DNA from 2 places in the Pseudoalteromonas sp. NZS11_1 genome. Region 2 is predicted to be linked to the other one. Evidence: predicted binding sites of a transcription regulator. Region 2 holds the regulator's gene; the other holds the start of a gene.

Region 1 (15,681 bases), on a different contig from region 2:
TTGCGCATCACCCAACAGCAATTAAAACTACGCTTGCAGGACTGCGCGCAAAAGTAGGTGATGAAAAAATTATCGCTATTTTAGAGCCGCGCTCAAACACTATGAAAATGGGCGTGCACCAATATACATTATCAGATTCACTGCGTGATGCTGACGACGTACTACTTTTTGAACCAGAGAATCTAAATTGGTCGCTAAAAGAGCAAGCAGATAAAGCAGGCATGCAGTGCTTTAGCAGCACGCAAACAATTATTGATACGGTGCTTGAAAATATTGAGCCTAATCAGCATATTTTAATTATGAGCAATGGCGGTTTTAATGGCCTTCATCAACACCTTGTTGATGGTTTAGCTGATAAATACAGCGGAGAATAGTGTGCAATTTAAAGATAGAATTACGCTCGCTTTTAGCGGTGCATCAGGTGCGCCTTATGGTTTAAGGTTACTTGAAGTATTGCTTGAGCAGCAATTTCAAGTTTACGTACTTATCTCAAGTGCAGCGCGAGTGGTGCTTGATACAGAATCAAATATTAAGCTCTCTGGTAATGAAGACAAAGCCACTGAGCAGTTAAGTACGCTGTTTAATGCTAAATCTGGGCAGTTAAAAGTATACGGTAAAGATAACTGGTTTAGCCCTGTGGCTTCGGGCTCTGCGGCGCCTAAAAAAATGGTGGTATGCCCGTGTAGTGCAGGATCGGTTTCTGCAATTGCAGTAGGGGCGTCAGATAACTTATTAGAGCGCGCCGCTGATGTGGTAATTAAAGAACGCGGACAGTTAATTTTAGTGCCGCGCGAAACACCGTTTAACGAAATTCATTTAGAAAACATGCTTAAGTTATCTCGTTTAGGTGTGACCATAATGCCAGCAGCGCCTGGCTTTTATCATAAGCCACAAAGTATTGAAGACTTAGTTGATTTTATGGTGGCGAGAATTTTAGATCATTTAAATATTGAACATAACCTAACAAAACGTTGGGGTTATGGTGAGGGTAAGTAATGAATAAGCAAAATATTGCTTTAAATATAGAAGGCCTTACCAAGGTTTATAAAAATGGTGTTGAGGCTATTAAAGGCGTTGATTTACAAGTTAAAGAGGGCGACTTTTTCGCTTTACTTGGTCCAAACGGAGCAGGTAAATCAACCTCCATTGGTGTTATTTCGTCACTTGTTAATAAAACAAAAGGCAAAGTAGAAGTATTCGGTTGTAATATTGATACTGACTTAGAAGCTGCAAAAGCGCATTTAGGCTTAGTGCCGCAAGAGTTTAATTTTAGCCAATTTGAAACGCTTAGCCAAATACTTGTTAACCAAGCCGGTTATTATGGTGTGCCACGTGGCGAAGCCCATAAACGTGCTGATAAATACTTAGCGCAACTTGGCTTACTTGAGAAAAAAGACAAACAAGCACGTACGCTTTCAGGCGGTATGAAACGCCGATTAATGATTGCGCGTGCCCTTATGCACGAACCCAAGTTGCTTATACTTGATGAGCCAACAGCGGGTGTAGACATAGAACTTCGTCGTTCAATGTGGGATTTTTTACGCCAAATAAATGAGCAAGGCGTAACTATTATTTTAACTACGCACTACCTTGAAGAAGCAGAGTTACTGTGTAAAAACATCGCCATAATCGATAATGGCCGAATTGTTGAAAACACGACCATTAAAGCACTGCTTGCAAAGCTTGATAAAGAAACCTTTATTTTAGATTTAAAAATGCCAGCAAACCCTGTAACGCTTGAAGGTTATAAATTTACCATGACGGACGATCACACTGTTGAAGTAGAAGTCGCTAAATCTCAAGGATTAAATGCGGTTTTTAGTGCATTAACAACTCAAGGTAATACTGTATTGAGTATGCGAAATAAAGCAAACAGATTAGAAGAGTTATTTGTTGGATTACTAGAGCAAGGGCGGGGCGAATAAATGTTTAAATATGGCGTAGCCTTAAAGAGTTTGTGGATCAAAGAGTGCATTCGTTTTTTACGTATTTGGGTGCAAACTTTAGTACCGCCAGCAATTACGATGAGCTTATATTTTGTTATTTTTGGTAACTTAATTGGTTCACGCATTGGCGACATGGGCGGCTTTAGTTATATGGAGTTTATTGTACCTGGCCTTATAATGATGTCGGTTATTACTAACTCTTATTCCAACGTAGCCTCTAGTTTTTACTCAACAAAGTTTCAAAAAAGCATTGAAGAGCTTTTAGTTGCACCTGTACCTAACTACATCATTGTTCTAGGTTATATGGGGGGCGGTATGACGCGCGGTATTATGGTGGGCTTTATAGTTACCTGTGTATCGTTATTATTTGTTGATATTCAAATTCATAATATTTTTGTAATTATGGCGACGGTTATTTTAACCTCAGCTGTGTTTGCTTTAGGTGGCTTAATTAATGCGATTTACGCAAACAGCTTTGACGATATAAGCATTATCCCCACCTTCATACTAACGCCACTAACTTACTTAGGCGGTGTATTTTATTCAATTACGTTGCTGCCTGAATTTTGGCAGAATGTATCACAAATCAACCCTATAATTTATATGGTTAACGCATTTCGTTATGGCTTTTTAGGTGTGTCGGATGTTGATTTGAGCGTGGCTCTTGGGGTTATTTTAGTATTTATAACAGCGTTATTTACATTAGCGCTTACATTGATCAAAAAAGGTGTGGGGCTAAGACACTAATGAGTGATGCAAATTCACGTAGTATTGTATCTAATCAAGCGGGTATTCACGAAAAGCTTGATGAAATAGTAAATAAGCACTTAGATGCTGAATTTAAAAAGCCAATTGCAGCGCATACCCAAGCCGCATTTGACGAGGTTAATGCTAAAGTACAAGCCTTTAGTGGCCCGCTTATTTTAGACTCGTGTTGTGGCGTAGGTGAAAGCTCAGCTAACTTAGCTAAGCGCCACCCAGATGCACTTATAATTGGTATTGATAAATCGTCGCACCGATTAGATAAGCACGATGTTGAATATAAGCAAACCGACAGTGGTCAGTACATCTTAGTGCAAGCAGACTTAAACGACTTTTGGCGTTTAGCGGTTGCTGCTAATTGGCAACCTATACACCATTATTTGTTGTATCCAAACCCGTGGCCTAAATCTAAGCATATTCGTAGACGCTGGCATGGCGCGGCTATTTTTCCATTTATCGTTAAGTTAGGTGGAAAATTAGAAGTGCGCAGCAATTGGGATATTTACGTTAAGGAGTTTGCTCGGGCGCTCGAATTAACAGGCAACCCTTGCGATGTAACGCTTTATGAGTCAGACGATGCCATTACGCCTTTTGAGCGTAAATACTGGGCCAGTGGCCAGCAAAGCCACCGACTCGTTATTAACTTACCTCGCTAAAGTAAGTTAAAGTGCTAATTCTTCTTCTATAACCGTACTAACATGTGACACTGGGTGGGCAAAGTAGTTGCCTTGCATTAGTGTCACATTCGCCTTTTTAAGTGCGGTTACTATGGTTGCATTTTCTACCGACTCTGCCATTAATTGCAAACCAAGTTGATTAGCAAAACTGGCTATATGTTCAATAAATAAATAGATATCTTTGTCATTCACTATTTGCTTTATTAGTGCGCCATCTAGCTTAATACCATCTACTTCCAGCTTAAGTACGTTTGATATATTTGAATAACCACTACCAAAGTCATCAATAATAACCTTAACGCCTTTCGTTTTAACCATTCCAATAAATGCTTTTACCTCAGAAAAGTTGGCAATAGCTTGGGTTTCTAAAAGCTCTAGTGTGATATTACCAGGATGCGGGTAGCGCTTAAGTTCGTCCGCAATAAACTCACTTAAATTAGGGTCGAGCATATCTTGTGCTGTTATATTTAAACTCCAGCAAATATCGGTTTTTCTAAAGCGACTAACACATTGTGAAAATATAGTACGGGTAAGTATTCCGTCCATTCTTGATCGAGTAACAACATTTAAAAATGCATCAGGTTTCAACACTTCCCCTTGCGCCGTTACCATTCGAGCTAAACATTCGTATTGAACGACCTTGTTGGTATTTGTATCAATAATGGGTTGAAAGTAAGGCACTATACGGTTGTTATCAAACGCTTCACGCACCTCTTTAGCCATTTCAACATTGTATTGATATTGCGTTTTTACATCGTGTAGCGCTTTTGAGTAGTTAACTACGCTATGCCTGCCTTGTTTTGCTTGCAGCGCCGCTATATGAGCATTTTCAAGCAGTAGCGATTTATTGCCACTGGCAATACCTGCACATAGGGTTATGTAAATAAAAGGGTCAGTTAACACTGGGGTATTAAAGTTATATGTTTTTACGAGATCGGTAAATTCGTCATTACTCATTTCTTTAGGCGCGAGTAATACTATTTTGTTGGTTGCTAGTCTGTATATATGGCAATGCGCAGAGCTTCTGAGTTTAAAGTGAATAAGTAAGTTTTTCATTACTTTGTCACCCACTTCAGTGCCGTAGAAACTGTTTATATCTTCTATTTCATTAACCCAAATAACGGCTAACTGCATGTGATGAGCATTACTTTTTTTAATAAAGTACTCAAGAGCAATATGATTTGAAAAACCAGTACTTGAGTCAGTTGCTAAAGAGCGCTTTAGTAAATAAATATATATGGCGGCAACTAGTATCGCGATAAAAAAGAAGAAGCTCGCCATGGCAGCTGCTTTTGATACGCTTTCTTTAAGTTTCTCGTTTAAATTGTAAATAGTTATATCGGCACCCGTTAAATAGGTATTGCCGTTAATAGGGTCAACGTAAGGAATAAAAATAGTTTTAAAGTGGCCCCACTGATCGCTCGATATTTCAAATACAGGCTCGGTTGAGTAAAAAGCACTTATATTTGCATCGGTAGCTTCAGGGTAGAGATCTAAAAATTGAGTTACTTTGCCATTATTCTGATCGTCTTGCGTGTAGCTTGATGAGCTAAAAAGAACCTTTCCGTCTTTTAAAATCATTGAATACACATAAGCAATATCAAGTGCTTGAGCAAACTCAGAGAGCTGTTTACTCTTATTTTGATAGTAAGAAAAACTTATGTTGTCGCCTTGATTAACCGCACTTAAGTAATTTTCACCTAGAATATGTTTAACGCTGGTGGCGGCATTAAGTAAGCGATTATCAACCGACTGCATTATTTCAGCACGCGTGGTTTGGTAAGTGTAGTAAACATAGGTAAGCAAGCTTATTAAAAATAAGCTAAAGCCTGCCACTATCCAACTAACTTTGACTCTTCCTTCTGGCATATGTGTCCCTTTTTTGTTATCAAATTTATTATACCCAAAATAAGTAAATGCCCAATAAATAATTAGGTTTGGTAGAGTTTTAATTAAATTATCATTTTTTTGTCATCGCTTTGATTGCTTTTACAGGTTTAAACGAGACATTTTAGTTATATTGCAGTAAAGTTAGCGCAATTTTTAAAGAAACACGATTGCTCTAAATGTCCTAATAATTAGGCGTTTTTGATGGGTAAGCGCGTGTTTTAGCTACACACACTAGGTATTGAGATGGATCAAAAGCGTTGTGCCGTCGCCTCTAAAGAAAGCCTTAAGCGTATATTTACTGTACCTGAAGCGCCAGACTCAACTTTAAGCAAAATCGAGCTTGAAATTTCGAGTAATTTAGCAGGTTTTCTAAACGAAAATATAGCGGCAATTGAAAAACCATTACATGAAATCGAAAAAGATTTTCAGTCGGCAGTGATCCCAGAGGATCCAACGTTTGTATCTGCTTATGCCCAAGACATAATGGAGCAACTTGTTGCGCATTCTGTGCATACAGCTGCGCCTAGCTTTATTGGTCACATGACCTCTGCCTTGCCGCATTTCTTATTACCGCTGTCAAAATTGATGGTAGGGCTAAATCAAAATCTAGTAAAAATAGAAACGTCTAAAGCGTTTACGCCTCTTGAACGTCAAGTGCTTGGAATGATGCACCATTTAGCTTATGGGCAAGACGATTCATTTTATTCTAAATGGATGCACAGTGCTAAAACCTCATTAGGTGCATTTTGCTCTGGTGGAACGGTCGCTAATATTACTGCGCTTTGGATTGCTCGAAACCGCTTATTAAAACCCGATGGCGATTTTAGAGGTATCGGCGCACAAGGCCTAATTGCCGGTATGCTGCATTACGGCTATAAAGGTTTAGCAGTATTAATATCAGAACGCGGACATTACTCGTTAGGTAAATCGGTTGATTTACTCGGTATTGGCCGCGATAACTTAATTGGCATTAAAACCTGCGAAAATAATAAAGTTGATGTAGGAGCTATGCGCGAAAAAGCACGTGAGCTTGAATCGCAAGGCATTAAAGTAATGGCGATTATTGGGGTAGCGGGTACAACCGAAACCGGTAATATTGACCCACTTGATGAAATGGCCGACTTAGCACAAGACATTAACTGCCATTTTCATGTAGATGCTGCATGGGGAGGAGCAACCCTTTTATCGAACACGCATCGCCCTTTACTAAAAGGGGTTGAGCGAGCAGATTCAATTACCATCGATGCACATAAACAAATGTATGTACCAATGGGAGCGGGCTTAGTTTTATTTAAAGATCCCGCTGCAACCGATGCAATAGAGCATCACGCTGAGTACATATTACGTAAAGGTTCAAAAGACTTAGGTAGCCACACGCTTGAAGGCAGCCGACCTGGTATGGCAATGTTAGTACATGCTTGCTTACGTGTTATTGGTCGTAAAGGTTATGAAATGCTGATTGATCGAAGCATCAAAAAAGCACATTACTTTGCTGATTTAATTAAAGCTGATGAAGACTTTGAGCTTATTTCAGAACCTGAATTGTGCTTATTAACGTATCGTTATGTACCTAAGCAAATTAAACAAGCAATAGCCGATGCAGATGCTGCAACTCGGTTAGATATTTTTGCCTCTCTGAATCGTTTTACTGCCAGTATGCAAAAACGTCAGCGAGAGTCTGGTCGCTCATTTGTATCACGTACTCGTTTAACGCCTTCTAAATACGACAATCAACCTACAGTTGTATTTAGAGTGGTACTTGCAAACCCGCTTACCTCAGGTGCTATTTTAAAAGAGATATTAGCTGAGCAAAAAGAGTTGGCTGCAACAGATCCGGTATTCAAAAAATACTTAAGAAAGTATATGTAATCTAAATACAAAAAAGGGTCCATAAGGACCCTTCTTAATATCAAAAGTACTTATTAATGCAAAATACGTGCTCTAATTGTACCCTCAACAGCGCTTAGTTCTTTAAGTGCTACTTCAGATTGATCTGTATCTACATCAATAACTACATAACCAATAGATGCGTCTGTTTGTAGGTATTGCGCAGCAATGTTAATACCGTGCTGTGCAAACGCTTGGTTAATTTGCGTTAGTACACCAGGGCGGTTGTGGTGCACGTGTAATAAACGGCTACGATTAGCAAGCTCAGGCAGCGATACTTCAGGGAAGTTAACGGCAGTAATAGTTGAGCCATTATCTGAGTATTTAGCCAGTTTACCCGCTACTTCAATACCAATGTTTTCTTGCGCTTCTTGTGTAGAACCACCAATGTGCGGCGTTAAAATAACATTGTCGAATTGGCGCAGTGGCGATACAAATTCTTCATCGTTAGACTTTGGCTCAGTAGGGAACACATCGATTGCTGCTCCACTTAGTTTTTTCTCTGTTAGTGCTTCTGCAAGTGCATCAATATCAACAACAGTTCCGCGTGAAGCATTGATCAAAATAGATCCCTGCTTCATAACAGCAAGTTCTGCGCTACCAATAAGATTTTTAGTTTGCGGTGTTTCTGGTACGTGTAAACTAATAATATCAGAGCGTTGTAACAGCTGAGTTAGGTTGTGAACTTGCTTTGCATTACCGAGTGATAATTTATCTTCGATATCGTAATATTCAACGTTCATACCGATATTTTCAGCCATAATACCTAGCTGAGTACCAATGTGACCGTAGCCAATAATACCTAATGTTTTACCACGTGCTTCAAACGAACCATTTGCTGTTTTTAACCAGCCACCACGATGAGCCGCTGCATTACGCTCTGGAATACCGCGTAATAAAAGTAGGATTTCACCAAGTACAAGTTCAGCAACTGAACGAGTATTAGAAAATGGTGCGTTAAATACAGCAATACCGCGTTCGCGTGCTGCATCTAAATCAACTTGGTTTGTACCAATACAAAAACACCCAACAGCAACTAGCTTGTCAGCTGAGTCTAATACGGCTTGGTTAATATGAGTACGAGAACGAAGTCCTACAAAGTGAACATCTTTAATGCGCTCTTTTAATTCGTCCTCAGGTAAGGATGTTTTAACGTAGTCGATATTGCTGTAACCGTTACGTTTTAGCGTTTCAACAGCGCTTTGGTGAACACCTTCAAGCAAGAGAATTTTAATTTTGTCTTTTGCTAACGATACCTTACTCATAACCTCATCCTATTTAATTTGTGGCCCATTTTTAGTACCGATAATCACTTTATCAGCACCACGCATTGCAAATAGGCCGTTGGTAACTACGCCAACAATTGAATTTATTTGTGCTTCAAGTTGTTTAGCATTGGTAATTTTTAAGTTAAATACATCTAATATAACGTTACCGTTATCGGTAACTACGCCTTGGCGATAAACAGGGTCACCACCAAGCTTTAATAATTCTCGTGCAACGTAGCTGCGAGCCATTGGAATAACTTCTACCGGAAGCGGGAAGTCGCCTAATGTTTTTACTAATTTGGTGTCATCTACAATGCACACAAATTGTTTAGCTACAGCGGCTACTATTTTTTCGCGAGTAAGGGCTGCGCCGCCACCTTTAATCATTTCGTTTTGATCATTTATTTCGTCAGCGCCGTCAACGTATACATCTAAAGCAGCAACGTTATTAAGCTCAAATACTTCAATACCTAACGCTTGTAAGCGCGCGGTTGAGGCTTCTGAGCTTGATACAGCGCCTACAATAGTGTCCTTTACTGAACCAAGGGCATCAATAAAGTGATTAACAGTAGAGCCTGTACCCACACCTACAATAGTGTTTTCTTTTACAAACTCGAGTGCTGCCCAAGCAGCTGCTTTTTTTAATTCGTCTTGTGTCATTGCTTTGTGCTCATGTATGTCAGAAATATGCGGTTAGTAATCAAATTTAATTGTTACCAACAGTATGTTTTATCTGGGGTGATAATGGTTTTAAGTGGTACATCCCACGACTCGATTGGTAGGGCCTCAACTTTTTGGCATTCATGTGCAAGGCCAATTAGTTGTGGTTTTTGCCAATTTTGTTCGTGCAAACGCGCCAATGTCCGGTCGTAAAACCCACCTCCCATTCCTAGGCGATTACCTTGTTTATCAAATGCAACTAATGGCATAAGGAGGTAATCAAGCACTGGTAATGGGCATATTTGAGAGCAGTTCAGCTCAGGCTCCAAGATACCATAGCGATTTGCTCTCATGGGTGAGTTTTTCTCATAGCGCTGAAATAGTAAATTAGCGCCATTGAATGGGTGTATTATAGGTAGGTAAACGGTATGGTTTAAACTCCATAATTCTTTAATTAACAATGAAGTGTCTAGCTCCCCATCGTTACTTAAGTAAATGGCAATATGCTTTGAATTCGTTGTTTTTTCGCTTTTTAAATGTTGAATAAAATTCATTTTTAGCGATTGCGCAGCAATTATTTGCTGATTATTTGACAAGTTTTTACGGGTGTTACGAATTTCCGCTCTTATTTTTGCGCGTTTATTGCTCATTAAATTAATTAGCCATTCTTAAAAAGAGAATAAATCGGGAAAAATTAAAAAAACAGCCAGTACGACTAGCAAAATGGTGGCAGTTGCAATCAATGAATATAAAAGTAAGTTACTGCGTTTTTTAGGAGGCGCTAAATCATCACCTAGCATTAGATCGTCACCTTGCCATTCGTCAATACTTTCGTCTGGTGCTTTTAACTGAGCTTCAGGAAGGCGTTGCTCTAACTCGTCTAACTTTTCTTCAAGGCGAATTAAGCTGCTAGTGATGTAATCGAGTGCATCAAAAATACGTTCATCACGTTGATTGTTATTTGCAGCAGGGTTTGAGCCATTTTGAATGATGTTTGAAACAGCTTGAAGCTTACTTTTAATGCCTAAGCCTGCTAGTAACTTAGCCTGTTTTAACGCTTTGTCTTTATCGCTTGGTGCAAACAGTGGCTTACCTTTAAAAAAAAGAGCTACTTTTTCATCTGACGTTTTTAATTTTGCAGCTAAATTTGTACATGCTGTTTTTATGTCAACGTTATCGGCAAGTCCTGCAAATATAACGCGAAAGTTATCGGCCATTTAACTGTCCCTAAAGCTTTTATAATGAAATGAGTATATACCTAAAGTACAAAAGAATTCGAGGTCGATTTAATAGTTATTTTGTAGACGCTCTACAAACAATATAGCGAATAAGTTTTAGATGTAAAAACGGCCCTTAAAAGGGCCGTTTTTAATTTACTACAACAATTTTGGCTTAAAGGCCGGCAGCTGCGCGAAGTGCGTCTGCTTTATCTGTACGTTCCCAAGGGAATTCGTCACGACCAAAGTGGCCGTAAGCCGCTGTAGGAAGGTAGATAGGGCGCTCTAAATCAAGCATTTGAATTAAGCCGTAAGGGCGCAGGTCAAAATGTTCACGAATAAGCTCGATTAAACGGCTTTCTTCTAGCTTGCTTGTACCAAACGTTTCAACGCTGATAGAAGTAGGCTCTGCAACACCAATTGCGTAAGAGACTTGTAGCTCACACTTGTCAGCAAGACCAGCAGCAACAATGTTTTTAGCAACGTAACGTGCAGCGTATGCCGCAGAACGGTCAACTTTTGATGGATCTTTACCAGAGAAAGCACCACCACCGTGACGAGCCATACCACCGTATGTATCTACAATGATTTTACGACCAGTTAAACCACAGTCACCCATTGGTCCGCCAATAACAAAGCGACCTGTTGGGTTAATGAAAAACTTAGTTGCACTTGTAATAAGTTCTGCAGGAAGTACCGGCTTGATGATTGTTTCCATCACAGCTTCTACTAAATCTTTTTGCGAAATGTCTTCGCTGTGCTGAGTAGAAAGTACAACAGCATCAATACCTACAGGTTTGCCATTTTCGTATGCAAAAGTAACTTGAGATTTTGCATCTGGACGTAACCAATTAAGCTCGCCGCTTTTGCGTACTTGCGCTTGGCGCTGTACTAAACGGTGTGAGTAAGTAATTGGAGCAGGCATTAGTACTTCTGTTTCGTTACATGCGTAACCAAACATTAAGCCTTGGTCGCCAGCGCCTTGCTCTTCTGGGCTAGTACGGTCAACACCTTGGTTAATGTCAGGAGACTGTTTACCAATAGTGTTCAAAATTGCACATGAATCGGCATCAAAGCCCATGTCTGAATTTGTGTAGCCAATGTCACGAATTGTTTTACGTGTAATTTCTTCGATATCAACCCATGCGCTAGTAGTGATTTCACCACCAACCATAACCATACCGGTTTTAACGTAAGTTTCACACGCTACGCGAGCCTGAGAGTCTTGCTCTAGGATTGCATCAAGTACCGCATCAGAGATTTGATCGGCGATTTTATCCGGATGACCTTCAGAAACAGATTCAGAAGTAAATAAATGTTTTGCCATTGTATTTCTGCTCACAAATATTGCGCTTCACAAATGTCGGTATTAGCGCTAAAAAATTAAGGGGCGTATTTTATCGAAAACAAAACGCATTGCATAGTGTTTTTACGCCTAGACGTCTAAATAAAATTACGAATGTCGTTCTAGTCTCAAAAAAAATTCATAATGCTGCCTTTTCTGGGGTTTTTAATTGCACACCGCCCCCACAATAAGTAAGAATGGATATATAACAGTATCCAAGTTATTTGGTTACATAAACAAACACATAAATACCCGCGCAAATACACATATAAGGTAGGAGAATTCATGCCATCTCGCAAAGAACTTGCAAATGCTATTCGCGTCTTGTCAATGGACGCAGTACAAAAGGCCAAATCTGGCCACCCTGGAGCCCCTATGGGCATGGCTGATATCGCAGAAGTATTATGGCGCGATTATCTAAAACATAACCCAACGAATCCAGAGTGGGCTGACCGTGACAGATTTATTCTTTCAAACGGCCACGGTTCAATGCTTATCTATTCTCTATTGCACCTAAGTGGTTACGACTTACCACTGGACGAAATTAAAAACTTCCGTCAAATGCACTCTAAAACTCCAGGGCACCCTGAATATGGCTATGCACCAGGAATCGAAACTACTACGGGTCCATTAGGTCAAGGGATCACAAATGCCGTAGGTATGGCAATTGCTGAAAAAGCACTTGCTGCACAGTTTAACCGTGAAGGTCACGATATTGTTGATCACTTTACCTATGCATTTATGGGTGATGGCTGCCTTATGGAAGGTATTTCTCATGAAGCAGGTTCACTTGCAGGCACATTAGGTCTGGGTAAACTTGTTGCATTTTGGGATGACAACGGCATCTCAATCGATGGCGAAGTAGAAGGTTGGTTTACAGATGATACACCAGCTCGCTTTAAAGCATACGGTTGGCATGTAATTAGTGGTGTTGATGGCCACGACAGCGATGCTGTAAGTGCTGCAATTGCAGAAGCAAAAAGCGTTACCGATAAACCTTCACTAATTTGTTGTAAAACAATTATTGGTTACGGCTCACCTAATAAATCAGGTAGCCATGATTGTCACGGTGCACCACTAGGTGATGACGAAATTAAAGCGTCTCGCGAATTTTTAGGTTGGACTGGCGATGCTTTCGAAATTCCTGATGATATTTACGCACAGTGGGATGGCAAAGAAAAAGGCAAGCAGCTTGAATCAAGCTGGGACGAAAAATTTGCAGCATACGCAAAAGCATACCCAGAGCTTGCAGCTGAATATAAGCGTCGTATTAATAACGAACTGCCTGGCGATTGGGCTGAAAAATCTCAAGCGTACATTGAGCAATTGCAAGCAAACCCTGCAAATCCAGCTTCTCGTAAAGCGTCACAAAATGCATTAAATGCATTTGGTCCGTTATTACCAGAATTTATGGGTGGCTCAGCCGATTTAGCTGGCTCAAACTTAACAATTTGGGATGGCTCTAAAGGTTTAACACGCGATGATGCAAGTGGTAACTACATTTACTACGGTGTACGTGAGTTTGGTATGTCGGCAATTATGAATGGTATTGCGCTTCATAAAGGCTTTATTCCTTACGGTGCAACGTTCTTAATGTTTGTTGAATATGCAAAAAATGCTGTTCGTATGGCTGCATTAATGAAGCAACCAAGCATTTTTGTATACACGCACGATTCAATTGGTTTAGGTGAAGATGGTCCAACTCACCAACCAGTAGAGCAAATTGCAAGCATGCGTTTAACGCCTAACTTATATAACTGGCGTCCATGTGACCAAGTTGAGTCGGCAATTGCATGGCAACAAGCTATTGAGCGTAAAGACGGTCCTACATCGCTTATCTTTACTCGCCAAGGTCTTGAGCAACAAGCACGTGACGCACAGCAATTAAGTGACGTTAAAAAGGGTGGTTACATCCTTAGCTGTGACGGCAACCCAGAGATTATTTTCATTGCAACGGGTTCTGAAGTACAACTAGCACAAGATTCAGCTAAAGAGCTACGCAGCCAAGGTAAAAAGGTACGTGTTGTATCTATGCCATGTACTGATGCCTTTGAAGATCAAAGCGCAGCATACAAAGAAAGCGTATTACCGGCATCTGTTTCACGCCGCGTAGCAGTAGAAGCTGGTATTGCTGACTACTGGTACAAGTACGTAGGCCTAAACGGCGCAGTAGTAGGTATGACTACCTTTGGTGAGTCAGCACCTGCAGGCGAGCTGTTTGAGCACTTTGGTTTTACAGTGGCAAACATTGTAAGCAAAGCAAACGAGCTTTTTTAATCGCTTTGATTAAATAAAGTAAGTAATTGAAAAACCCGCACGTGTTGCGGGTTTTTTTATGCCCTTACATGAAGCAACTTCACCTTGAACAATGCAGCTTTCCTTGCAAGAAAGTAAGCTATCAGGCAAGGTAGTGCGATAAAATTATATAAATAAAAATCTTAAATTAATAGCAGGAGCTAAAAATGCCAAAGTTCGATAACGTAAGTGTAGTAAAAAAAGCCAATGTATATTTTGACGGAAAAGTGTCGAGCCGTACCGTTATTTTAGGTGATGGCGAAGCGAAAACGTTAGGCTTTATGCAACCAGGTGAGTTTGTTTTTGATACAAACCAAAAAGAGTGCATGGAGCTTTTAGCTGGCCAATGGGATATTTTATTACCAGGTGCAAGTGAGTGGAAAATATTTAACGCGGGTGAATCGTTTAATGTTGATGCAAATGTAAGCTTTAAAGTAAAAGTATCTGATTTTGCTGACTACTGTTGTTCGTACACAGATTAACCAGTACAGCTAGACGTCTGAAAGCCCATGCACTATGGGCTTTGCATAAACTTTGCACAACGCATGATTTAAATCACCAAAAACCACAAATAAACCTCAAATATCTCTATTTTTTCCTTGTGTTAATCTAAATAGCCCCCAATACTATTTATGAGGTAACAAATAAAAGGATACCCTATGAAAATTAATCTTTCTGGTCACCATGTTGAAGTTACTGACTCTATTAGAGAGCACATCAACGAAAAATTTTCAAAAATCGAGAGCCATTTCCCATCGCTTATTGCACTCGAAATTATTTTGTCTAAAGAACATCATAAAATCCAAGCTGAAATTAGCACTAATTATGAAGGCACGCGCATATCGGTAAAAGGGGAAAACGAAGTTATGTACCCTGCCATTGCAAGTGCAGCTAAAAAACTCGATGCAGCACTAAAACATCGAAAAGGGCAGATAAAAGCAAACTTACACGAAAAGCCTGTTAGCACTACACCTGAAATCGCACACGAGATCATCCAAGAGATGGATCTTAAATAAAATTTAGTCACAAAGTATTGTAAAAAAGAGCCGTATGGCTCTTTTTTATTGCCTGTAATTTAGGTAAGTTATGCGTTCTTGCAGTTTATTAATTATAAAAATTAATAAAAAGAACACACAACACACATATTTTGAGAAATTAATGCACACAACAAAAGCAGTATGGAAGTCTCGACTAGGTGCGCTTGGACCTGGAATACTCATGGCAACAGCCGCTATTGGCGGTTCTCACTTAGTTGCGTCTACACAGGCTGGAGCAATATTTGGCTGGCAACTATTTTGGTTAATCCTCGTTGTTAATGTCTTAAAGTACCCGTTTTTTCGCTTTGGTATGGAATACACACTCGCCACTAAAAATAGCCTAGTGGAGGGCTATAAAAGCAAAGGCCCGTTTTACTTCTACAGTTTTATTGGCTTAAACATTGTTGCCGCTGTTGTTAATACCGCCGGCGTATTACTGCTTACCGCAAGCTTACTGCATTACGCGCTGCCTGTAGTGATAGAGGTAACACTGCTATGTTGGATATTATTAGGAGTGTGCTTAGCCATATTATTGTTAGGGCACTTTAAAGCGCTCGACAGTGTGGCCAAAGGCATAATGGGATTATTAACGCTGGCTACCGTTATTGCGTTAGTTATCGCGTTTAGTAATGGCCCAATGGCGCCTACTGACTATGTTGGCCCATCACCTTACGAGCTGGCTATGCTGAGCTTTATG
Region 2 (15,681 bases):
ACGAGTACGAGGGCTTGCTCGCCACGTTTGAGTACTTCTTCTAGGCACTGTAAATACACTTCGGTTTTACCGCTGCCCGTTACGCCTTCTAATAAGAAGCTGCTAAAGCCAGTACTTTGATTTATAGCCGTGCAAGCAACCGCTTGTTCTTTATTAAGTACTGGTTTACTACCGACGGTTGGCGCAACGCTTTGCCATTGGTTATCGTGTTCAATAGTTTGTGTAATGAGTTCTTTATCTATTAAGCTATCTATTGTTTTTTTACTAAAGCCCAGTGCTTTTAACTCAGTTAATGATGACTTACCTGATTGTGATAACTGCTTTAATAGGTTGAGCTGTGTTTTAGCTTTTAATGACGGTACTTTTGCACCTTTTTCTGTCAGGGCAACCATATTAATACTGGTTTTATCAGGCGATTCACCTTGGCGAAGTGCACCAGGTAGCGCTATATGAATAGTTTCGCCTAATGGGTAGCAATAATAGCGGGCAGTAAAGCTAAGGAGTTCTAAATGCTGGGCACTTAAAATAGGGGCGTCGTCTATTACCTCTATAATATTTTTAATTTTATTTAAAGGGACGTCGGTACTGCTTTTAATACCCAAAACAACCGCTACTTTTTTTTGATTACCAAAAGGTACCAAAACCCGCATGCCAGGTAGTAAAGGAGTTGATAAGCCACTGAGCTGTTCTTCTATTTTATAATCAAAGGTGCGTGGAAGTGGGACTTTAATAGCAACTTCAACAAAACTCATAACAACTCAACCCGTAAAATTAATGCTGTAATGTACTAAAAATAACGCTAAAAACCTACTAGCAATAGCGCTTGAGACAGAGATTGTTCACTTTTTTGGCAAAAATATAAATAAATACTTGTGTGGGGGGAGGTTGTTGGATAAAATCCGCCACCAACAAATTTGTTTTAACGACGTATGGTGCCAAACTCCGGGTTTGGAGAGCGATGCGGCCTTAACTAGAGGTTCCTATGAAAGAAGGTATTCACCCTAAGTACGAAGTAATTTCTGCAACATGTTCATGTGGAAATAAATTCGAAACTAGCTCAACTCTTTGTAAAGACATTCACTTAGACGTATGTTCTGCGTGTCACCCGTTTTACACTGGTAAGCAAAAAGTTTTAGACACTGGCGGACGTGTTGATCGCTTCAACAAGCGCTTCGGTGCACTTGCCAGCAAGAAGTAATTATTGCTGTTTAGTTAAAAAAAGCACCTTAGGGTGCTTTTTTTGTGCCTAAAATTTGTTATTTATTATCTTAAACTAACCTACATAAATCTTTAAGCAATTTAACGAATTAAATTGCACTATAACGTCGTTAAAAATTTTTTATTTAGAACAACTAGATACAAAAATTTTTGCCTAGTTCTAGCGTAATTTTCTTAACTTTAAATAGACCCCATATATAAGCAGATTGGTATTATTTCGTTGATTTTAACTATCCCCTCCTTTTGCATAACTATTTCCTATTCTTATTCTGAGTATGCATAATCCTTTACAGACAAATCGATAGATATTCTCTATATTTTAAATAGTACAATTTTTAACTAGGTTGATAAAAGTAGCTAACGTGGGCTTATCTGTTTTTAAAGTAAGGTAGTAGGCTGTTATTCTAAGTTTATGCTGATACTTTAAGTATACGTTTTATAAGATTTTGATAGACATAAAAGCACCTTAAAACTTACTTTTTAGGTGAATTTTTATTTATTAAATGTCGATATAATCCTGCAAAGTTACTGAAAAACCTCTTAAAATTAAAGGATATAGCATATAACAGGATAGACCTGATATTGCTTGGAATTTAAAAATAATAAGGGTATCGTACCCCAAGACTCCATCTCTCACTTTAACTTAAATTGCAGGATACCATCGCGTTATGTCTGACTTTCGTGAACAAGCACTACATTACCACTCACATCCCGTACCAGGTAAAATTAGCATTGAGCTTACAAAACCAGCTGAAACGGCTCATGATCTTGCACTTGCGTATAGCCCAGGTGTTGCCGAACCTGTACGTGAAATAGCTGCAGATCCTGCAAATGCTTATAAATATACTGGTAAAGGTAACATGGTTGCGGTTATTACTAATGGTACTGCAATTCTAGGCCTTGGTAATTTAGGTCCTTTAGCGTCTAAGCCCGTAATGGAAGGTAAAGCGTTATTGTTTAAACGTTTTGCAGGGCTTGATTCTATCGATATTGAAGTTAAGCACAAAACAACAGAAGACTTTATTAATACGGTTGCCAATATTGCCGACACATTCGGTGGTATTAACCTTGAAGATATTAAAGCACCAGAGTGTTTTGAAATAGAAAAAGCATTAATAGAGCGTTGTAGCATTCCTGTTTTTCATGACGATCAACACGGTACTGCCATTGTAACGGCTGCTGGTATGTTAAATGCGCTAGAAGTACAAGGTAAGTCAATTGAAGATGCAATTATTGTATGTTTAGGTGCAGGCGCTGCCGCTGTTGCGTGTATGGAGCTGTTAATTAAGTGTGGTGCACTGCGTGAACACATTTATATGCTTGACCGCAAAGGTGTTATTCATACCCGCCGCGATGACTTAAATGAATATAAACAGCTTTTTGCTAACAATACCGATAAGCGTACATTGCAAGATGTAATTGCAGATGCAGATGTATTTGTGGGTGTTTCTGGCCCTAACTTATTAGCGGCTGAAGATTTAAAGCTAATGGCTGCAAAACCAGTTGTGTTTGCATGTTCAAATCCAGATCCTGAGATTGATCCTGCACTTGCGCACGGCGCACGCAACGATTTAATCATGGCAACAGGACGCTCTGATTACCCTAACCAAGTTAATAATGTTTTATGTTTCCCGTTTATTTTCCGTGGTGCACTTGATGTACGTGCAAGCGCTATTAACGATGAAATGAAAATTGCTGCAGTAGATGCTATTCGAAGTATTGCCAAAGAGCCAGTACCTGCAGAAGTTTTAAAAGCCGCTGGTGTAGATAAACTAGAATTTGGTGCGCAGTATATTATTCCAAAACCAATGGATCCACGTTTACTGCCGCGTATAGCAAGAGCTGTTGCACTTGCTGCTATTGAGTCAGGTGTTGCACAAATTGAGCTACCTGAAAACTATATGCAGTAAATCTATACAGTAGAGCTATGCAATAAAATTTAGATATAAAAAAACCTCAGTAATTACTGAGGTTTTTTTTGTCTTTGTAATATTTATTCTTCGTTTAAAACGGGTACTTCTAGACCCATTTCTTGCATTATTTTTTTAACTTCTTCTGGCACTTTTTCGGCGTTATCTTTACGTAAGTCATCGTCATTTGGTAAAGGTTGGCCAGTAAAAGCATGCAAAAATGCCTCACATAGCAATTCACTATTTGTAGCATGGCGAAGGTTATTGATTTGACGACGTGTACGTTCGTCAGTTAATACCTTTAATACATTTAGCGGGATCGAAACGGTGATCTTTTTAACTTGCTCTGATTTTTTACCGTGTTCTGCGTATGGGTGAATATACTCACCATTCCATTTAGCCATAAGATGTATCGTTGCCTCAGATTATTAATTTCTCACACGGTATAAAAAGCGTGTAAATATGCGTGAAATTCTATCGATTTAAAAAAGATAGTCAAATAATAGATACCGATCTATCTTAATAAGCCTATTGTAGGTGTAAAGATAAGCACACTTTTGTGAGCTAAAATGTGTTATTCGCAAAGGCCCCTTCTACTTTTAGCCATCTAGAGCTTTAAAATACTTTGACTTATCAAAACGGATAACTTACTCTTTTAGACGTCTAAACATCCAAATTAATCAGGTGACGAATATGAGCGAAAAAAACAAAGCGACCATTGCTGTACGTAACGGCGTTGATGCTGATAAACATCATGGTGCGGTGGTACCGCCAATTTATTTATCGACTACTTATTCGTTTGCCGACTTTGATACTAAGCGTGAGTATGATTATGGTCGTAGCGGTAATCCTAATCGTGATATTTTAGCTGAGACGCTTGCTAAGCTTGAAGGTGGCGCTCGTGGCATAATTACAGCTACAGGCATGGCTGCCGTGCATTTAGCTACTCAGCTACTTAATAGTGACGATACGTTAGTAATTCCACATGATTGTTATGGTGGCAGCTATCGTTTATTTACATCTTTACAAAAACGCGGACTACTAAAGCTCGAAATATTAGATTTAACAAAAGAAGAAAGTCTTCAACAAATTTTAGTAATTAAACCAAAGCTTATTTGGATAGAAACCCCAAGTAACCCAGTACTTCGTTTAACAGATATTAAAGCGGTTACCGATGTGGCTAAGCAATGCGGTGCATTGGTGGCTGCAGATAACACGTTTTTGTCGCCTGCTTTACAAAATCCTCTTAAGTTTTGTGTAGATATTGTGGTGCATTCAACCACTAAATACATTAACGGACACTCAGATGTAGTAGGCGGCGCTGTTATTGCCGCAACACAAGAGTTAGGCGATGAGCTTGCTTGGTGGGCTAATAACATTGGTATTACGGGTGCGCCTTTTGATAGCTATTTAACGCTTCGTGGTTTACGTACTTTAAATGTGCGCCTAAGGCAGCATCAAGAAAATGCACTGGCAATAGCTAAGTACCTTGAAAGCTCTGAATATGTAAGCCAAGTTTACTACCCAGGTCTTGAGTCACATCCTCAACATGAGCTGGCTAAAGCACAGCAACTTGGTTTTGGTGGCATGGTTAGTTTTGATATTAAAGGCGATATAAACGACGCTGCGGCATTTTTAACTAGCCTTAAAACGTTTAGTTTAGCTGAGTCATTAGGTGGCGTAGAGAGCTTAATTTGTCACCCTGCAACTATGACGCACGCAGGTATGGAGGCAACAGCACGTTTAGAGGCGGGTGTGGGCGATACGCTTATTCGTATTTCGGTAGGTATTGAAGATATACACGATTTAGTCGCTGATTTTGAACGAGTGTTTGAACTTGTAAAACCAGGGCAAAATAAAAATGTTGGCCGTGTAGGCAAAGGAGCAGGCACTCCTGGTGGTAACGTTAAATTAAGTGCAGCTCGTCCGGCGCTTTGGTGATTAATATGGTTAATTGTATACATAAATTTGGTGGCTCGAGTTTAAGCTCAAGTGAGCGATACCAAAGCGTAGCAAAAATAATAATTACACATACTCAGCCGGGTGATTGTGTGGTGGTATCGGCTGCGGGTAAGACAACCGATACGCTAGTATTACTTTGGCAAAGCTATCAAAAACAAGATACTCAAGCAGTAGCTGATATTTTACTGCAGTTAAATAACCATCAAAGTGATTTAATAGAGCAGTTATTAGAAGCTGATTTAAAACGAAGTGCACTTAAAACACTAAGTATCGAACTTAGCTATATTGCAGAACTTGCTCAAGCTGAGCAGCTAAAAGAGGCTGCATTACTTGCACATGGCGAACTGTGGTCAGCACGTTTACTCGCTACTTATTTACAGCAGCTAAATATTGAGGCATGCGCTCAAGATGCACGTACTCTTTTTACCTTAAATGATGGCGAATTAATGCATGCGCAAAATGCGCAGCAATGTGGGCAGTTAATTTTGCCTAATAAAATAAATGTTGTTACTGGGTTTATTGCCGCAGATATCAAAGGCGAGACAGTAACGCTTGGCCGAAATGGCAGTGACTACAGCGCAACACTACTTGCAAATTATTGCAATGCTAAGCAAGTATGTATTTGGACTGATACACAGGGAGTGTATAGCACTGATCCTCGCAAGGTACAAAAAGCGATTAAGTACGGCAAAATTTGCCGTGGGCAGGCTAATTTATTAGCTCGTTTGGGTAACCCTGTATTACATGCAAAAACACTATCGCCACTTAAAAACACAGATATTAAGTTAGCTGTTCGCAGTAGTTTTGACGTACAAGCAAGTCCAACAGATATAGTAAAAGAAGGTTCAGCGAAGAAAAAACGTTTTATAACCACGTTGCAAAATGTTGACCTATTAATGGTTGAAGGATTAAGTGAAGGTGAGGTCTCAAGCGTTAGTCAGCTTATTCAGCATAGCCTTCATCACTTTAACCATAATGGTGAAGTGTATTTAGTAGTACCTGCAGCACAAACTTATCTGGTTATTAATTATTTTGCGGGTAGGGCAAATATTAGTGAGTCAAATTTAAACGGTTGTGCAATTGTAGCGCCTGAGCAAGACGTTAATACATTAAGCTTACAAGCATTAGATTTATTAAAAATCCACAGCATAAAACCTCGTTTTGTCCATCAAGATACTGGCTATGCTTTATTGCTTACCGATCAATTTATAGATAGTGATATACAAAGTGCCTTACACGATAAGTTAATTAATAAAGGCCAAGAAATCGCAATTATAGTTGCGGGGCTTGGTAACGTTGGCGACGCTTTTATTAAACAGTTATCGGCACAATTTGAGCGTTTATCGGATGACTTTAGTATTAAATTAGTCGGTCTAATTCGCTCTAAAAAAATGCTGTTTAATGCAAGTGGTATTAATACACAGCAATGGAAAACTCAATGGCAGCATGAGGCAAATAGCTATCAATCTGCAGATTTACTGAATGCTATAAATGAGCTCGATTACGAGCATAAAATTGTAATTGATATTACCGCAAGTGAACAATTTAGCTTGTTATATCCAGACTTTGTAGATAGAAACTGTCATTTAATTAGTGCTAATAAATACGCTGGAACAGCACCGACTACTTGGTATAAAGCACTTCGTAGTAATATTACAGAACGTAATTTACATTGGCGATATAACACCAGTGTAGGCGCTGGCTTACCTATTAACTTTGCTTTGGCTGATTTGCAAAATAGTGGCGATAAAATAACACGTATAGAAGGTGTTTTCTCAGGCACGCTTTCGTGGTTATGCAGTAAATATGATGGAACAAGGCCATTTTCTGAGTTGCTACTGGAAGCTCAGAAAATGGGATTCACAGAGCCAGACCCTCGCGAAGATTTATCTGGGCGAGATATGCAGCGTAAGCTACTTATTTTAGCTCGAGAGCTAGGTGTTGAGCTTGAACTTGACGATATTGGTTTATCGGCATTGATGCCAGATGAACTTGCGCTGGGAAGTTGGGATGACTTTTTAAATAAAAAAGCACAGCTAGACGCGTTCATCGAAGAGCATGCAGTGACAGCAAAGTCTAAAAATTTAGTACTTAGATATACGGGCTTGTTAGAAATCACACAAGGTGAAGTAATTGCTAAAGTGGGAATAGCGTATGTGCCTAATGGCGATGCGTTAGCAAACCTTACACCTGGCGATAATATTTTTGTAATTAATAGCAAATGGTATAGCGATAACGCATTAGTGATTCAGGGGCCTGGAGCGGGTAGAGAAGTGACCGCTGCGGGTGTGCACTCTGATTTATATTGGCTTGTTCAAAACTTAAAATAAACCTTTGGTTTAAACAAAAACGGCAGCTTAAATAAGCTGCCGTTTTTGTATTACATACATATTACTAAAATAGCTCTTCTTCTGTTTTAGTGTCTTCTTCAAATATATCGTTAGGCTGAGATAGCACATACTTTGTAGGTGCGGTGCCTTTTTCAAAATATTCAAATCGACTTGTGTAGTCATTTTTATGGCTAAGTAAGCCTGTAGCTAAATCAATACGAATAGAAACAAGTCCCTCAGGCGGCTCAATTGGGGCTTCAGGCTTGCCTTCAAGTGCCGCTTTCATAAATTCAACCCATGCTGGCTGCGCGGTTTTAGCGCCAGATTCCGCACCTGATATTTGGCTGCTATCTAGGTTGTTATTATATGTAGAGCGACCAAGAGCGTTGCCCGGATTATCAAAGCCAACCCAAACTGAGGTCATCACATTACTATTAAAACCGCTAAACCAGGTATCTACTGAGTCATTAGTTGTGCCTGTTTTACCTGAAATATCGCGACGATCTAGCGCTTGTGCTCGCCAACCGGTTCCACTCCAACCTGTTTTATGAGCCCAGCTACCACCCCCCCAAATTGCACTATTCATAGCATCAGCAATTAAAAATGCATTTTGCTTAGAAATAATTCTCGGCGCACATTTTTTCGTTTGCTCCATTTCATCATCACTATTATGCATCGAGAGTACATTGTGTGTTGGCAAAGGCTCTTCGTCACAGGCAAGAGCAGGGTTTGCTTTAAACAATACATTGCCGTAAGCATCTTGAATTTCTGAGATAAAGTAAGGTTCAATTAAGTGACCACCGTTGGCAAATGTGCTCATGCCTCTTGCAAGTTCAAGCGGAGTAATAGAAGCACTACCAAGTGCTAATGATTCACTACGATTAATGTCAGCGTCTTTAAAACCAAATTTTAGTAAGTGATCAGCTGTACGTTGCAATCCAACACCACGTAGTAAGCGCACCGAAATAACGTTTTTAGACTGTGCTAAAGCACGGCGAATTCGAATAGGACCATTGTAAACAGCAGGGCTGTTTTTAGGGCGCCATGCTACGCCTTGGCTCTTATCCCACTGGTTTATAGGTGCATCATTTAATATAGACGCAAGCGTGTAACCTTTTTCAAGTGCTGCTGAATATATAAAAGGTTTTATATTAGAACCCACTTGACGCTTAGCTTGTATCGCTCGGTTGTATTGACTTTGCTCAAAGCTGTAACCCCCTACAATAGCTTTTATTCTACCGTCTTGTGGATCGAGGGATACAATAGCGCTTGATGCTTCTGGTATTTGGCTTAATAAGTAGCTGTTATCTTCGTTTTGACGTACCCATATTTGCATACCTGGCGTTAAAATATCAGTAGCTGCTTTTGGAGCAAAGCTTTGGCGGTAGCGAGTAATATACTTACGCGCCCATTTTAAACTATCCCAACTGAGAGTTGTTTGCTCACCGTTTTTAAGTAGTACTGTAGCTGTTTTATTATTAACACTGAGTACTGCTGCAACTTTTAAAGTGCCTAACTCATTTACGCTCTGTAATTTATTGAGTATTTGTTGCTCAGTTAAAGCTGGTTGTGTTTCAGGATTCCATAAAACATCAGTTGGACCTCTAAAACCATGACGCATATCGTAACTGTGTAAGTTATTTACAAGTGCGTTTTGCGCTGCTTTTTGAACCTTTGACTCTACTGAGGTAAAAATTTTAAAACCAGAGTTGTAGGCTTTATCTACCCCATAGCGCGAAACCATTTCAGCGCGCACCATTTCAGAGATATACGGTGCGTATAAGTTTATTTCTGCACCGTGAAAATAAGCTGTAATAGGTTGGCTAGTTGCTTCGCTATATTGCTCTTGTGTTATATAGTCTTCGGTCAGTAAACGGCCTAAAACTACATTTCGGCGTGCTTTTGCACGCGTTGGGTTACGAATTGGGTTTAAAGCTGAAGGTGCTTTAGGTAAACCTGCAATCATCGCCATTTGCGCAAGTGTTAAATCTTTTAGCTCTTTACCGTAATAAACTTGCGCTGCTGCACCAATACCGAAAGCACGATTACCTAATTCTATTTTATTAAGGTAAAGCTCTAAAATTTCGTCTTTTGTTAACACTCCTTCAATATGAAGCGCTATAAATATTTCTTTAACTTTACGGATATACGCTTTTTCGCGTGTTAAAAAGAAATTACGAGCAAGCTGCATAGTAATAGTACTTGCACCTTGTTTTTTCTCGCCAGTAGATATAAGAACAACAGCCGAACGTACTATACCAATAGGGTCTATGCCTATATGATCGTAAAATCGATTATCTTCTGTCGCTAAAAATGCATTAATGAGTGTTTGAGGAATTTCATCAATAGTCACTGGAATACGACGTTTTTCACCAAATTGATTGATTAAAAGCCCATCTTTAGTGAATACTTGCATAGGAGTTTGTAATTGCACGTCTTTTAAAACTTGCACACTGGGGATATCAGGTTTAACGTAGTAATAAAGACTGATCAAAGTAATCAGACCAATTAACACACAAATGATAAAAAATTGTAAAGTTCGTTTTAATAAAATCACTTATATTTCCCTAAATGGACTCCCAATTGCGAGTTTTGACTGCTAGTATATATTGATTAAAAAATGAATAATATTTTTTCATATAAAAATTATAACTTGTTTATTATTAAAACAAAGGCCAAGTTGAAACATGCTAAGTCAACTATTTCAAAAACCGTCCCAAATGATGGTAGGAATTGATATTGGATCACACTCTATTAAGGCTGTGCTTTTACGTGAAATTGAAACTGGATTTCGACTCGAAGCACTTGCAATTGAGCCGATGCCAAAAGGTGCAATGAGTGAGCGCACAATTCAAGATATTGAAGCGATTGGTAACGTAATTACAAAATTAAGAAAAAAATTACCAAAGTCGTTAAAATCTGCAGCAGTGGCTGTTTCTGGCCAAACAGTCATTACAAAAGTGATCTTCATGGATGTATCGTTAACTGATGCTGAACTTGAGTCGCAAATTGAAATTGAAGCCGATAGTTTAATTCCATATCCTCTTGATGAAGTGAGCCTCGACTTTGAGAAGCTTTCGACGAATGAGGCCGATCCTAGTAAAATGAATGTTTTGCTTTCAGCTGCTCGTACTGAGAGTGTAGAAGCGCGTGTTGGCGCTTTAGAAGCTGCAAATTTAGAAGCTAAAATAGTTGATGTAGAAAGCTATGCATTAAGTCGTGCAATGGATGTGTATTACCAACAATTACCTAGCGACGCATTTAATAAATGTGTGGCTGTGGTTGATATTGGTGCGGTTTTAATGCTCGTGAGCATTGTTCAAGCTGGGGAAACAATTTATACACGAGACCAAGTTTTTGGTGGCGACCAATATACAAATAGTATTGTTGCTTATTATAATAAAGGATTTGATGAAGCTGAAATTGGTAAAACATCAGGTGATTTACCGCCAAACTACACCTTTGAAGTATTAGCCCCTTTTCAAACCTCGTTACTTCAACAGGTGCGACGCGCGGTGCAAATGTTTTTAACAACCAGTGGCAAAGAGCAAATCGACTATATTGTATTAACGGGTGGTACATCGATGATTAAAGGTATTGACCGATTACTCATTGAAGAACTAGGTATTCACTCTGTCGTTGCTGAGCCTTTTGAAAATATGGAAATTTCTCCAAAAGTAGATCGTAATGTAATGCAGCGTCACAAAACGCAGTTTGCAATTGCGACAGGGTTGGCATTAAGGAGCTTTTCAACATGCCACATATAAATCTACTTCCTTGGCGTGAATCGCAGCGCGAAGAATCGAAAAAGAAATTTGTAACTATACTTATTGGTGTCGTCATACTTTGTTTTGCGAGTATGTACTTATTAAGCTCTTTTTATAGTGCATTAAAAGACGGTCAAAACTTAAAGAATAACTATTTAAGCTCAGAAATTAGCATGCTAGATAAAAAAATAAGTGAAATTAGAAGTTTAGATAAAAGAAAAGAAAACTTACAACAGCGTATGAGGCTCATTGAAGAATTACAAAGCAGCCGTAATTTGGGTACGCAAATAATGGATGAAGTTGCCAAAATAGTGCCGGGTGGGGTCTATTTAACAAAACTCGAGCGCAGAGGCAGCCAAATACATGTATTGGGACGCAGTGAGTCTAATAACCGTTTATCAACAATGCTGCGCCAAGTACAAAGCTCATATTTACTAGAGAATCCTTCAATGCAAGGCATTGTTGCAGGCGATCAATCTTCGCGTTTACTTAGTGATTTTAATATGGAATTTTATGTAAAACCATTTGATAAAATTGGTGAGGTTAGCGATGCGCCTTGATTTTAAAGCACTGAGTGAAATTGATTGGAATGAAATAGAGCTCGATAACATTGGCGATTGGCCTATTGCAGTTAAAGCAATTTGCTGTACGTTTGTTGCCGGACTTGTATTGTTTTTTAGTTATAGCCTGTTAGTTTCTGATGAAATTGATAGTTACCACAGTGCAGTTGCGAAAGAGGTCGAGTTACGCACAACTTATCGTACTAAATACGCAGTCGCTAGTAGAATAGATGTTTATCGTCAACAAATGATTGAAATGGAAGGTAAGTTTTCACAATTATTAAAACGTTTACCTACCTCTAACGAAACCCCTGGTTTACTTGATGATTTGTCGTATGTTGGTACAACAAGTGGTTTGACTTTTTTAAAAATAGGTTGGTTACCAGAAGTCGAGAAAGAATTTTATACTGAATTACCGATTAAAATAGAAGTGATAGGGACCTACCATGAATTTGGAGAGTTTGTGGGTAAAGTAGCTCAGTTACCACGAATTGTAAGCTTACATGACTTTTCTATTTTATCATCGGGCGATAAACAGTTAACATTTAGTGTTGTTGCAAAAACATATCGTTATGAAGAAGGAGTTAAAAAATGAAGCTCCTTCGCGTAGTACCTGTAGTAATGGTGTTTGTTTTGAGTGGTTGTAATGATGATACGTCTGAGCAAAAAGAATTTATTGATCAGGTAAAAGCAAGCACAACACCAAAGGTTGAATCAATTCCTGAGCTGACAAAGTTTGAAATATTTGAGTACAGTGCTGGTCAGCTACGTAGCCCGTTTGTAGCGCCTCAGCCTGAGATAATCCAAAATAAATTAACGCAAGTAAAAAACTGTTTGCACCCAGATCAAGAGCGTCGCCGCGAACCGTTAGAAAAATACCCGCTAGATAACTTAGCAATGAAAGGCACAATTGGTTCTAGTGGACAAATATGGGCATTAATAACAGCAGCTGACGCTACTTTGCATCGTGTAACGGTAGGGAATTACCTTGGTAGTTATGATGGCAAGGTAAAAACAGTAAGTAACGACTATATAGAGTTAGTGGAATTAATCCCTGATGGGTCTGGCTGTTGGAAAGAGCGCTTGACTAAATTAGAAATGTTAGAGGCGGCAACAGATGGCGCAAATTAATAATAAAAAAGGTAAAAATAGCATGCATAAGGATGTACTTTGGCTTCATCGTATTTCACGAACATTACTGGCTGCTGTTGCTTTAGTCACTGTAAATTCAGCCGTTGCAGGGCCGTTACTTTATGATGTTCGTTATAATCCATTACTTAAAGGCGAAACTGAGTTACAGCTTGTTTTTGATGAAGAGTTAACGCTTGAGCCAAAAGTTCAGGTGTTTAATAGCCCAGCCCGAATCGAAATGTTTTTTGATACCGCAGAGTTAGAGGTTGGTTTAAATGATGTTGAAGTTAATCAAGCTGGAATTAGCAGCGTTACTAATGTTTTAACTAACAGTGGTTTAAAGGTAACGGTAAACTTAGATAGATTAAAAATTTATGAAACTGAAGTTCATAACAACTTAGTATCAATACGCGTGTCTGATAATCCTCTTACAGAATCTGAAAATGAAGATGTAGCGATGGACTCAGGTGATGTAAGTGGAAATTACATCAACCGTATCCAATCAATTGATTTTAGACGTGGTGAAAAGGGCGAAGCGAAAGTACTCGTATTTTTACAAGACACTCAAGCTGCAATTGAAGTCCATGAAAGTGGCGGTAAAATTTACGCTGACTTTCATCACACCGATATTTTAGATGACCTACTTTATGAATTAGATGTATTAGATTTTGGTACTGTTGTAAGTAATATCGAGACTTTTAAAGAAGACGGATTAAGTCGTGTCGTTATTGAGCCAAACGCCCAGTTTACATTTACGTACCAGCAAATAGATAATATTTTAACGCTGACGGTAGAAAAAGATGAAACGCAAAACGCCTATTTAGATGGTGGCGTTGAGTATCAAGGTCGCCCTATGACCTTAAATTTTCAAGATATCTCTGTGCGAGCAGCACTACAAATTATTGCGGGTTATAACGATTTTAACTTAGTAACCAGTGATTCAGTGACAGGTAATATAACACTGCGCTTAGATGGCGTACCGTGGGATCAAGCGCTTGACGTAGTATTGCGTATTAAAGGGCTAGACAAACGCATGGATGGCTCTATTTTAATGGTAGCGCCTGCAGAGGAGCTTGCGGCACGTGAAGCTAAAGATTTAAAAGCTAAACAGCAAGTTGAAGATTTAGAACCACTCTATAGTGAATACATTCGATTAAACTATGCTAAAGCCGAAAATTTTGCTGACTTATTAAAAACAGATAGGAACAGTATTATAACTGCCCGCGGTAGTGTATCGGTTGATCAGCGTACAAATACTTTATTGGTAAAAGATACTGTAAAGAGTATAGAAAACATTCGCCGGATGATAGAAACACTCGATATTCCGGTACAGCAGGTTGTAATCGAATCTCGAATGGTAACTGTGCGCGATAACGTTACTGAAGACTTAGGCGTACGCTGGGGGTTTAGTGATCAAGGTAGTAGTGTTGGTATTTCTGGCTCCCTTGAAGGCGCAGAAGGTATTTATAACGCGACATCAACTTCAAATGCGCCAAGTATTTCAGATCGATTAAATGTAAATTTACCAATTTCTAATCCTGCGGCCAGTATTGGTTTGCACATAGCAAAGTTGGCTAACGGTACATTAATTGATTTAGAGCTAAGTGCTCTTGAAGAAGAGAATAAAGGCGAAATTATTGCTAGTCCGCGTATCATAGCGGCTAATCAGCAAAAAGCGCGAATAGAGCAAGGTACTGAAATCCCTTACACTGAGTCAGCTTCAAGTGGTGCTACTACTGTAAGCTTTAAAAAAGCGGTACTAAGCTTAGAAGTAACACCTCATATCACACCTGATAATAAAGTAATTCTAGACTTAATTATTACTCAAGACACACGTGGTGACACTGTACAAACTGGAACAGGTGAAGCAGTGTCTATTGATACCCAAGAGATTCAAACTCAAGTGTTAGTTGAGAATGGACAAACCGTAGTACTCGGTGGTATTTTCCAGCAGCAGATCATTAATACTACGAGTAAAGTGCCAATTTTAGGTGACATTCCTTACGTAGGAAGACTATTTAAAACCACAAGTGAGTTTAATGAAAAGCGTGAATTACTTATTTTTGTGACACCAAAAATACAAATTGATTAAAATACAGTGGTTTTATGTTAACCAACGGGTGATTATTTAGATTAATTGCTCGTTATATGGCTTTTTATGCTAATTGACTTGAAATACCCCCGCAATTACTGAGATAATCCCCTCCTTAATTTTGGGGCCAGGTCGTTAGGCGGGGTTTTATTTCAAATTTTAGAGTTTGTTTGTACTAAAAGATATGGCTGAGAAACGTAATATATTTCTAGTTGGCCCCATGGGGGCTGGCAAAAGCACGATTGGTCGTCACATCGCTGACCAATTACACCTTGAATTTGTTGATTCTGATCAAGAAATCGAACGCCGCACAGGTGCAGATATTGCATGGGTATTCGATCTTGAAGGTGAAGAAGGCTTTAGACTTCGAGAAGAGTCTGTTATTGGCGATTTAACCGAGATGCAAGGTATTGTACTTGCTACCGGTGGTGGTTCAGTAATGAGCAAAGAAGTTCGAAACAAGCTTTCGGCTCGAGGTATCGTTGTATACCTAGAGACACCTATAGAGAAGCAAGTTGCACGCACGCAACGCGACAAGCGTCGCCCATTACTGCAAACTGAAGAAGCACCTCGTAACGTACTAGAGCGCTTAGCAGAAGAACGCGAGCCACTATACAAAGAAGTTGCTGATTTTGTTGTACGTACCGATGAGCAAAGCGCTAAAGTTGTTGCTAACCAAATCATCGAGAAATTAGATTTTTAAAAACCAAT

Evidence for each region. The regulator MetJ, encoded in region 2, represses methionine synthesis genes. The targets are predictions, from matches to a motif close to TAGACGTCTAGACGTCTA.
Region 1: the regulator MetJ is predicted to act here: its motif matches at 11,736-11,753, upstream of metK (methionine adenosyltransferase).

What each region holds. Positions count from the first base shown of each region.
Region 1 covers NZ_JADYXK010000025.1:2,477-18,157, forward strand. The annotation lists gene mpl (UDP-N-acetylmuramate:L-alanyl-gamma-D-glutamyl-meso-diaminopimelate ligase) at 1-374, shown strand, start outside; gene I6F44_RS15605 (flavin prenyltransferase UbiX) at 376-996, shown strand; gene I6F44_RS15610 (ABC transporter ATP-binding protein) at 996-1,925, shown strand; gene I6F44_RS15615 (ABC transporter permease) at 1,926-2,693, shown strand; gene trmB (tRNA (guanine(46)-N(7))-methyltransferase TrmB) at 2,693-3,364, shown strand; gene I6F44_RS15625 (bifunctional diguanylate cyclase/phosphodiesterase) at 3,371-5,254, opposite strand; gene panP (pyridoxal-dependent aspartate 1-decarboxylase PanP) at 5,519-7,144, shown strand; gene serA (phosphoglycerate dehydrogenase) at 7,198-8,427, opposite strand; gene rpiA (ribose-5-phosphate isomerase RpiA) at 8,437-9,090, opposite strand; gene I6F44_RS15645 (5-formyltetrahydrofolate cyclo-ligase) at 9,144-9,740, opposite strand; gene I6F44_RS15650 (hypothetical protein) at 9,759-10,307, opposite strand; gene metK (methionine adenosyltransferase) at 10,483-11,634, opposite strand; gene tkt (transketolase) at 11,938-13,929, shown strand; gene ppnP (pyrimidine/purine nucleoside phosphorylase) at 14,115-14,429, shown strand; gene hpf (ribosome hibernation-promoting factor, HPF/YfiA family) at 14,607-14,963, shown strand; gene I6F44_RS15675 (NRAMP family divalent metal transporter) at 15,166-15,681, shown strand, end outside.
Region 2 covers NZ_JADYXK010000001.1:24,570-40,250, forward strand. The annotation lists gene priA (primosomal protein N') at 1-752, opposite strand, end outside; gene rpmE (50S ribosomal protein L31) at 983-1,198, shown strand; gene I6F44_RS00110 (malic enzyme-like NAD(P)-binding protein) at 1,887-3,128, shown strand; gene metJ (met regulon transcriptional regulator MetJ) at 3,212-3,532, opposite strand; gene metB (cystathionine gamma-synthase) at 3,822-5,069, shown strand; gene metL (bifunctional aspartate kinase/homoserine dehydrogenase II) at 5,075-7,420, shown strand; gene I6F44_RS00130 (penicillin-binding protein 1A) at 7,485-9,977, opposite strand; gene I6F44_RS00135 (pilus assembly protein PilM) at 10,108-11,187, shown strand; gene I6F44_RS00140 (PilN domain-containing protein) at 11,175-11,747, shown strand; gene I6F44_RS00145 (type 4a pilus biogenesis protein PilO) at 11,737-12,342, shown strand; gene I6F44_RS00150 (pilus assembly protein PilP) at 12,339-12,878, shown strand; gene I6F44_RS00155 (type IV pilus secretin PilQ) at 12,865-14,970, shown strand; gene aroK (shikimate kinase AroK) at 15,155-15,673, shown strand.